2 regions of the Isoptericola sp. Y581 genome follow, and region 1 is predicted to be linked to the other one. Evidence: predicted binding sites of a transcription regulator. Region 1 holds the regulator's gene; the other holds the start of a gene.

Region 1 (4,490 bases):
GGGGCTGCCGAACGTCATCCTGACGCCGCACGTCGGCGGCTCGACGGAGGAGGCCCAGGAGGCCATCGGCGAGTTCGTGTCCAAGAAGGTCCGCGACTTCGTGCAGACCGGATCCACCACGCTGTCCGTGAACCTGCCGGGCCTGCAGCTCGCGCACACCGGTGTCGGCCGCATCATGCTGCTGCACCGCAACGTCCCGGGCGTCCTCGCGGCCGTCAACCAGGTCTTCGCCGACCACGGCGCCAACATCGAGGCACAGATGCTCGCGACGCGCGGGGAGATCGGGTACGTCGTGACCGACATCTCGGACGTGACGCAACGGGGCGCCTCGGCCAAGCTCCAGGAGATGCCCTCGACGATCCGGCTGCGCATCCGCGACGCTTTCGAGCGTCCCGAGTTCCCGCCCGGGCCGGCCGCCGGCTGACCTCGACGACGCCTCGACGACGCCGATGCGCGAAGGGCGCCCCCGGAGTTCCGGGGGCGCCCTTCGCGCGCGTGGTCGAGATCGCTCAGCCGGACTTGCGGCGGAACATCTTCTGGACCGGACCGGCGGTCTCGGAGCCGTGGACCTGTCCCGTGTTCGCGTCCTTGCCCGTGGTCGGGTGGCTGGCTGCGTTCTTCTTCTCCAGCGCCTCCCGGAAGCGCGCCTTCGTATCCTCGCTGGGCTTCTCCGCCCGTGAATTGTCCGTCGTCATCACGATCACCTCGTCGTCCGTCGGGGTGGGCGTGCTGGCACGGCCATCCGCGCAAGCACCTGATCCGGTCCAGCATGCGCTACCGCCATCCGGGACGCCAGGGCATTTCGGGCGTCGGACGCGCGGGCGCCGGACGCCGTCATTCCGTGCCGTCCCCGGCCGCCGCCCGCGCACCGACCGCATCCCGGCTGTCCCCGGCCTCGTCCCCGTCGTCGTCACGGGTCTCGCGCTCGGCGCGCAGCGACGTGATGGCGCTCTCGAAGTCCTCGAGCGACTCGAACGACTGGTAGACGCTGGCGAAGCGCAGGTAGGCGACCTCGTCGAGCTCGCGCAGCGGCCCGAGGATCGCGAGCCCCACCTCGTTGGCCTCGATCTCCGGGCGCCCAGAAGCGCGCAGGGTCTCCTCCACCTTCTGCGCCAGCACGGCCAGGTCGTCGGCGCTCACCGGACGCCCCTGGCAGGCCTTGCGCACCCCGGACACCACCTTGTCCCGGCTGAAGGGCTCGGTGACGCCGGAGCGCTTCGCGACCGACAGGCTCGCGGTCTCGATGGTGGTGAAGCGGCGCTGGCACGCGGGGCACTGCCGGCGACGACGGATGGACGCACCGTCGTCGGAGGTGCGCGAGTCGATGACTCGCGAGTCCGCGTGGCGGCAGAACGGGCAGTGCATCGCTGGTCTCCTGCGCTCGGCTCCGGACCGGCGCCCGGCTGCCCGACAAGGTAAGCGCCCGGTGACGCTCGGCGCAAGCAGGCCCGTCATGGACCGGGCGCCCTGCTGCACCGTGGTGCGCGCCCGTGATGCGCGCCACGCTCGGTCCAGGAAGTGCGCGCGACGCTCAGTCCAGCGGGAGGATCACCATCTGGCCGGTCAGCAGCTCCGCCGACGCCAGCCCGTTCAGCTCGCGCAGCTCCGCGACCACGTCCCGCACGTCCTCCCCCGCCCCGCGCACCGCGCTCGCGTACTGCCACAGCGTCTCGCCCGGGGCGACCGTGTGCAGCCGGACCTCCACGCCGGACCCCGGCGACTCCGCCACCGCGCGCTGACCGGCGAGCCCCGCACCCACCAGGACGAGCACGACGAGCAACATGATCACGACGCGGCCGCGCCGCGTGAGCCGCAGGCCACCGAGCCCCAGAAAGCCGGTCACGTCCTTGGTCGCGCTCGAGGTGGTCATCATCCCGTCCTCCGGTCCACGTCGCGGTTGCCGGCTTCGCCGGCTTCGTCGAACACACGTTCTTCGAACACCTGTACGTCGAACTGCTGTACTAGGTGTACCACGTCCGACCGACACGGTCGAGACCCGATCGAACAGATGTTTGATGTCGGGGGGCATCTGGCCTAGAGTGACGACCAGCGCGATGGAAGGTTTGTCGGATTTCATCGGCCCGGCGGCGGGCCGCCCCTGGAGGACGGAGAACGCGATGACCAGCGGACGGGACCAGGCCCCGGCGACCACGGCGGAGTCGTGGACGGCGACCGCCGACACGGCGACGGACGCCCCCGGCGCCACGCTCGCCTCGGTGAGCGAGCTCACGCCATCCGCCGACCGGCTCACTCCGCGCCAGCGGCGTGTCCTCGAGACCATCCGGAGCTCCGTGGCGGCGCGCGGCTACCCCCCGACCATGCGCGAGATCGGCGAGGCCGTGGGCCTGGCGAGCCCGTCCTCGGTCAAGCACCAGCTCACCACCTTGGAGCGCAAGGGGTACCTGCGGCGCGACCCGAACCGGCCGCGCGCCATCGAGGTCGTCGACCCCGATGCCGGGACCGCGCGCGAGGCGCCGGGCACCGTCGGTGCCCGCACCCCGGGCTTCGTCGCCGGCTCCGTGGCCGGCTCTGACGCCCAGGCGGCCACGCCGCCCTCGTATGTACCGTTGGTGGGCCGGATCGCCGCGGGCGGTCCGATCCTCGCCGAGCAGGTCGTCGAGGACGTCTTCCCGCTCCCGCGGCAGATCGTGGGCGACGGCGACCTGTTCCTGCTGAAGGTCGCGGGCGACTCGATGGTGGACGCGGCGATCTGCGACGGGGACTGGGTCGTGGTGCGTAGCCAGCCCGTCGCGGAGAACGGCGAGGTCGTCGCCGCGATGATCGACGGCGAGGCCACGGTCAAGACGTTCAGGCAGGCGGACGGCCACACCTGGCTGATGCCGCAGAACCCGGCGTACTCCCCCATCGCCGGCGACGAGGCACAGGTGCTCGGCCGGGTCGTGGCGGTACTCCGCAGCCTCTGAGCCGCGACGGCGTCACGGCCGCGGCGGCCCGGTCGTCACAGGCCCAGTGTCGTCACAGGCCCAGTGTCGTCACAGGCCCAGTCGCTGCTGGACCGCACGCATGCTCTCGGCCGACGCTCGCAGACCCGCGACCTCGTCGTCCGAGAGCGGCGTGTCGATGGTTTCTGCCACGCCGCGCCGGTCGACGAGCGACGGGATCGAGAGGCACACGTCCTCGATCCCGTAGAAGCCGTCGAGGCGTGACGACACGGTCATCACGCGGTGCTCGTCGTTGAGGATCGCCTCGATGATGCGGGTGGCGGCCAGGCCCACGGCGTAGTTGGTCGCCCCCTTGCCCGCGATGACCCGGTAGGCGGACTCGACGACGTCGGTCGCGATCCGGCGCCGCGCCGGCTCGTCGAGCGGCGGCCGGCCGCGGAACGGGCGCCAGTCCAGCAGGGGCACGCCGGCGATCGTGGCCGAGCTCCACAGCACGATCTCCGAGTCACCGTGCTCCCCGGCGATGTTGGCGTGCACGTTTCCGACGGCGACCCCGCAGTGCCGCGAGAGTGTGTCGCGCAGCCGGGACGAGTCGAGCACGGTGCCGCTGCCGAAGACGCGCTCCTGCGGGAGCCCGCTGATCTGCTGGGCCGCATAGGTGACGACGTCCACCGGGTTCGTGACCATGAGGTAGACCGCGTCGGGCGCCACCTCAAGGAGCCGCGGCAGGATCGTGCGGGTCAGGTTGACGGTCGCCTCGGCGAGGTCCAGGCGGGTCTGCCCCGGCTTCTGCTTGGCGCCCGCCGTGACCGCCACGACGTCCGCACCCCGGCACACCTCGATGTCGTCCGAGCCCTCGATCTCGGCCTGCGGGATGAACATGCCGCCGTGCCGCAGGTCCAGGACCTCCGCCTCGACCTTCGCGCGGTTCACGTCCATAAGCGCGACGGACCTGGCGGCGCCCCGGCCGAGCGCCGCGTACGCGAGGGTCGAACCCACCGCGCCGGCGCCGACGATCGCGAGCTTGGTCGTGCTCCGTGTGCCGTTCACTGCTCCAGGCTAGGTGTCGAGCCGACGCAGCGCAGCGCGGACGAGCTCGCCGTCGGTGGTCGGCCAGAAGTCGGGCATCGACCGGGTGAGGAAGGTGCCGTAGCGGGCCGTCGCGAGCCGGGGGTCGAGGACGGCGACGACGCCCCGGTCCTCGCTGCCCCGCACCAGGCGGCCGGAGCCCTGGGCGAGCAGCAGCGCCGCGTGCGTGGCCGAGACCTGCATGAAGCCGTTGCCGCCCGACTCCTCCACGGCCCGCGCCCGTGCGGCCTTGACCGGGTCGTCCGGGCGCGGGAACGGGATACGGTCGACGAGCACGAGCTGGCACGACGGGCCCGGCACGTCCACGCCCTGCCACAGCGAGAGGGTGCCGAAGAGGCACGTCGCCGGGTCGTCGGCGAAGGCCTGGACCAGGGTGGGCAGCTGGTCGTCGCCCTGGCAGAGCACGGGCACGTCGAGCCGCTCGCGCATGGCCTCGGCCGCCGCGAGCGCCGCGCGTCGCGACGAGAACAGGCCGAGCGTGCGGCCCCCGGCCGCCTC
Region 2 (4,490 bases), 120 kb from region 1:
TCCCCAGAACCGGTTGCGGGTGATCGACCAGTCGCGGGCGTTCTCCAGCCACTTGCCGAACTGGCCGTGCTTGATGTGCTCGGGCGTCCAGGAGATCTGCTCGGCCAGCTCGAGCATGCGCTCCTTGATCTTGGTGACCTCGACGAACCACGACGACACGCCCATGTAGATGAGCGGCTGCCGGCAGCGCCAGCAGTGCGGGTAGGAGTGCGCGTACGACTCGCGGCGCAGCAGCACCGTGCCGGACGTCGTGGAGCCGGCCTCCGCCTCCCCGCGGGTGCGTGCCTTGAGGTGGTCGATGATGGGCAGGTTCGCGTCGAAGACCTGCAGCCCCGCGTACTCGTCGACGGGGTGCGTGAACTTGCCGTCCGCGCCCACGGGCATCACGGACGCGACGCCCTCGCGGTCGCAGACGATCTTGTCGTCCTCGCCGAACGCGCCGGCGCTGTGCACCAGGCCGGTGCCGTCCGTCGTCGTGACGAAGTCCGCCTCCACCACGCGGTGCGCACGCTCGCGCCCCTCGTAGTAGCTGAACGGCGGGGCGTACGACACACCGAGCAGGTCGCGGCCGGTGAGCTGCCCGACGACGCGCGGCGCGTCCTCGCCCTCGTCCGTGAGCTCTCGGGCGTAGCCGTCGACACGCGCCGCGGCGAGCACGTAGCGCTGCGGCGTGCCCGTGAACGACGACTCGACGACGACATAGTCGATGTCCAGCCCCACCATGACCAGCAGGTTGGACGGCAGCGTCCAGGGCGTCGTCGTCCAGATGAGCAGCTTGTCGCCGGGGCGGACCCCGCCGCCGTCCTTGCCGGTCGAGCCCGCGCCGTCCTGAGCCTGTCGAAGGGTCGAGACCACGTCGAAGCCCACCGTGACCGCCGGGTCCTGCCGGGTCTGGTAGACGTCGTCGTCCATGCGCAGCTCGTGGTTGCTGAGCGGCGTCTGGTCGTTCCAGCAGTACGGCAGCACGCGGAAGTCCTCGTAGACGAGGCCCTTGTCGTACAGGGTCTTGAAGCCCCAGAGCACGGACTCCATGTACGTGGCGTTGAGCGTCTTGTAGTCGTGGTCGAAGTCGACCCAGCGCGCCTGGCGGGTCACGTAGTCGCGCCAGTCCGAGGTGTAGCGCAGCACCGACGCGCGGCAGGCGGCGTTGAACTTCTCGATGCCCAGCTCGACGATCTCGTCCTTGGTCTTGATGCCGAGCTGGCTCATCGCCTCGAGCTCGGCCGGCAGGCCGTGCGTGTCCCAGCCGAACCGGCGCTCCACGTGCTTGCCGCGCATGGTCTGGTAGCGCGGCACGACGTCCTTCGCGTACCCGGTGAGCAGGTGGCCGTAGTGCGGCAGGCCGTTGGCGAACGGCGGGCCGTCGTAGAAGACGAACTCGTTGCTGCCGTCCTGGCCCGCCGGGTTCTTCGCGACCGACGCGCGGAACGTGTCGTCGGCAGCCCAGAAGTCCAGGATCTCCCGCTCGATGGCCGGCAGGTCCGGGGACGCGGGGACGCCGGCGATGCCGAAGGCTGCGCCCTGCTGATCGGCCGACTGGTCGGGCTGCGGGTCGGACGAGCGGTGCTGGGGGTAGGCCATGGGGGGGCTCCTGTGCGAACGAGCTGGCGGTGGTACGGGTCGACGTCGCTGCTGCCGTGCGAGGACGATGCCCCCGCCCGAAGGCGCGGGTCCCGCGGTACCACCCCGCTTGCGGACGTCGATGGTGCTGACACCCGCCGCTCGTTCACGGCTGTGACGGGCCTACCCGTCCGGTTCTACTAAGGCTGAGGTGCGGCCGGTTCTTCCGGAGGCTCACCGGTGATGGCCGGGTCGATGCCTGTGGGTCCATGGTAGCCAGGCGCGCAACCCGGTGCGCATCCCTGCGGTACATGGCGGCATGCTCGTGCGGCGGCAGGCGCCACACCGCGCCCCGCGCCCGGCATTTCGGCAGCCTCACGTCGGCCTGAGGGCTAGAACATACGTTCGATTTCCGGTATCGTTGATCCATGACGACGACGCATCCCGAGCAGGCCGGCACACCCGCCGCCGCGGGTGCGTGGCGCGCCGAGCTCGACCGGCTGCTCGGGTTGGATCTGGGCCCCCTGCCCGTCGCCCAGGCCGCCGAGGTCGATCGCGCACGGGCGGTCCTCGCCGGCGAGGATCCCCGCGGCCGTTTCGCTGACGACGCCATCGACGCGTTCGTCCCACCGGGACCCAGCGCCGGACGCGGGGACGGTTCCAGCAGCTCCACGGTCGCGCGCCTGCCGAGCCTCGACGACACCATGGCGAGGCTGGAGGCGGTGCAGGCGCAGATCGCGCGCCTCGAGGCCGAGCGCGCGGCACTGGCGGCGCGCCTCGCGGCCCAGGCCGCGGAGTGCGAGAGCGCGCTCCTCGACGAGTCGGACCCGATGACCGCCCGCGCGGACACCGCCCGCCGGGACGAGCTGGCGTACCGAGCCGTGGTCGCGGACCTGGCCACCGCCCTGCACCTCGGCGAGACCGCCGCCGGCACCCTGCTCGACCACGCGTGCACCCTCACTGACCACGCCCCGCGGATGCTCGCCCTCCTCGCCGAGGGACGCACCTCCTGGCGGCACGCGAGCATCCTCGCGGGCCAGGTCGGCGATCTCGATCCCGCCGCCGCTCGCTCCGTGGAGACCGGCGTCCTGCACGCCGCGACCACGAGCACCCCCGCCCAGTTCGTCCGCGCCGTCCGCCGCGCCCGCGACCTGGCACACCCCACACCCCTGGACGTCCGGCACGCGGACGCCCGCCGCCACCGCGGCGTGTGGGTCGACCCCGGCCGCGACGGCATGGCGTGGCTCACCGCGCACCTGCCCGCCGTGCACGCCCACGCCGTCGCCGATCGGCTCGACGTGCTCGCCGACCGCCTCCACGACGACGGCGACCCCCGCTGTCGCGGGGAGCTGCGCGCCGACGCGCTGACGGACCTCCTCCTCGACGACGGCACCCTCGATCTCCCGCCCGGCACCGGCGCCCCCGGATCGCTCGCGCCCCTGGCCCGCGCCGTCCGTCCGCGCGTGAACGTCACCGTCCCCGTCCTGAGCCTGCTCGGGATCACGGACGCCCCGGCGATCCTGGACGGGCACGTCCCGATCGACGCCGAGACCGCCCGGTCCCTGTGCGCCCACGCGCCGTCCTTCCGGCGCATCCTCACGCACCCCGAGACGGGCGTCGTGCTGTCCGTGGGGCGCAGCTCCTACGTCGTCCCCGCGGACCTGCGGGCGCTCCTGGCCGAGCGGGACGCGACCTGCCGCTTCCCCGGCTGCACCCGCCCCGCCGCCCGCAGCGACGTCGACCACACGGTGGCGTGGGCCGACGGCGGACAGACGCGGGCGGACAACCTGGCCCATCTGTGCCGCCGACATCACGTGACGAAGCACAGCACGCGGTGGACGGTCTGCCAGGTCGCCGGCACAGCCACGAGGAGCGACCCGCCCGACGGCACGCTCGAGTGGACGTCGCCGACGGGGCGGGTCCACCTCACGGAGCCCACCCGACCCGAGACCACCCGGCACAGGGCACCGCCGCAGCCCTTCCTGCCCGACGACCGCCCGCCGCCGTTCTGACGCGCCCGGCCGTAACGCGACGCCCTGACCATCCCTGACGGCCTGCTCGCGTTCGCGCTCGTCGCCGGGCTGCTGACGATCGTCCCCGGGCTCGACACCGCACTCGTGCGGCGCAGCACCGTCGCCCGCTCGCGCTCGCAAGGGTTCGCGGCGTTGCTCGGGATCCAGTTCGGCACGCTGACCTGGGGCGTCGCCGCCGCCGCCGGCGGCGCGGCCGCGCTGCTCGCCGCCAGCCAGACCGCCTACCGCGTGCTCACCGTCGCCGGCGCCGCCTACCTGGTCTGGTTGGGCGTGTCGATGATCCGAGGGTCGTTCCGCCGCGCCCGCGGGGACGACGCCGAGCCGGACGTGCCGCTCCCCACGGGCGACCGACGGCGCGACTTCACGATGGGCCTGGGCACCAACCTGATGAACCCCAGGGTCGGCGTGTTCTCCGTCGCGACGATCCCGCAGTTCGTGCCCGAGGGCGTGAACCCGCTGCTCATGGGCGCGTGCCCTCGCGCTGGTGCACTGCGTGCTGGGATCGGCATGGCTGTCCCTGGTCGCGCTCGGCGCCGGGTACCTCGGGCCGCGTCTGCGCCGGTCGTCCGCCGTGCGCTGGGTCGACCGCGTCACCGGCGGCGCGCTCGTCCTCTTCGGCGCCCGCCTGGCCGCGACCGCCAGGACCTGACGTCAGCGGCCCTCGGTCGTCCGTCCCTCACTGGATCGTGAGCTCGATGGTGTGCCAGCCGCTGGCGCCGTCGGGGGCGGGCGGCGCCTGCTCCTCGGTCTGGACGGTCCCGTCCGCGTCCGTCATGCGGACCGCGACGAGGTGGTCGCCCGGCGTGGCGTCCCAGTCGAGGCGCCACTGTCGCCAGGTGTCGGGGCCGACCGTGTCGGCGATCTCGGCCGCGACCCACGCGCCGTCGTCCACCCGCA

The links. The regulator LexA, encoded in region 1, represses DNA repair genes until DNA is damaged. The targets are predictions, from matches to a motif close to TCGAACANNTGTTCGA.
Region 2: AC1C2W_RS05205 (HNH endonuclease signature motif containing protein) is a predicted target of LexA. The motif match lies at 1,954-1,969, and genes of this name have one in related genera.

What each region holds. Positions count from the first base shown of each region.
Region 1 is NZ_JCAIUK010000002.1:572,411-576,900, reverse strand. Features, by position in the region: gene serA (phosphoglycerate dehydrogenase) at 1-424, shown strand, start outside; gene AC1C2W_RS05750 (DUF5302 domain-containing protein) at 510-695, opposite strand; gene nrdR (transcriptional regulator NrdR) at 835-1,365, opposite strand; gene AC1C2W_RS05740 (LysM peptidoglycan-binding domain-containing protein) at 1,532-1,870, opposite strand; gene lexA (transcriptional repressor LexA) at 2,118-2,924, shown strand; gene AC1C2W_RS05730 (L-lactate dehydrogenase) at 2,994-3,953, opposite strand; gene AC1C2W_RS05725 (ATP-dependent DNA helicase) at 3,963-4,490, opposite strand, start outside.
Region 2 is NZ_JCAIUK010000002.1:454,242-458,731, reverse strand. Features, by position in the region: gene ileS (isoleucine--tRNA ligase) at 1-1,581, opposite strand, end outside; gene AC1C2W_RS05205 (HNH endonuclease signature motif containing protein) at 1,989-3,572, shown strand; gene AC1C2W_RS05200 (LysE family translocator) at 3,678-4,283, shown strand; gene AC1C2W_RS05195 (molybdopterin-dependent oxidoreductase) at 4,270-4,490, opposite strand, start outside.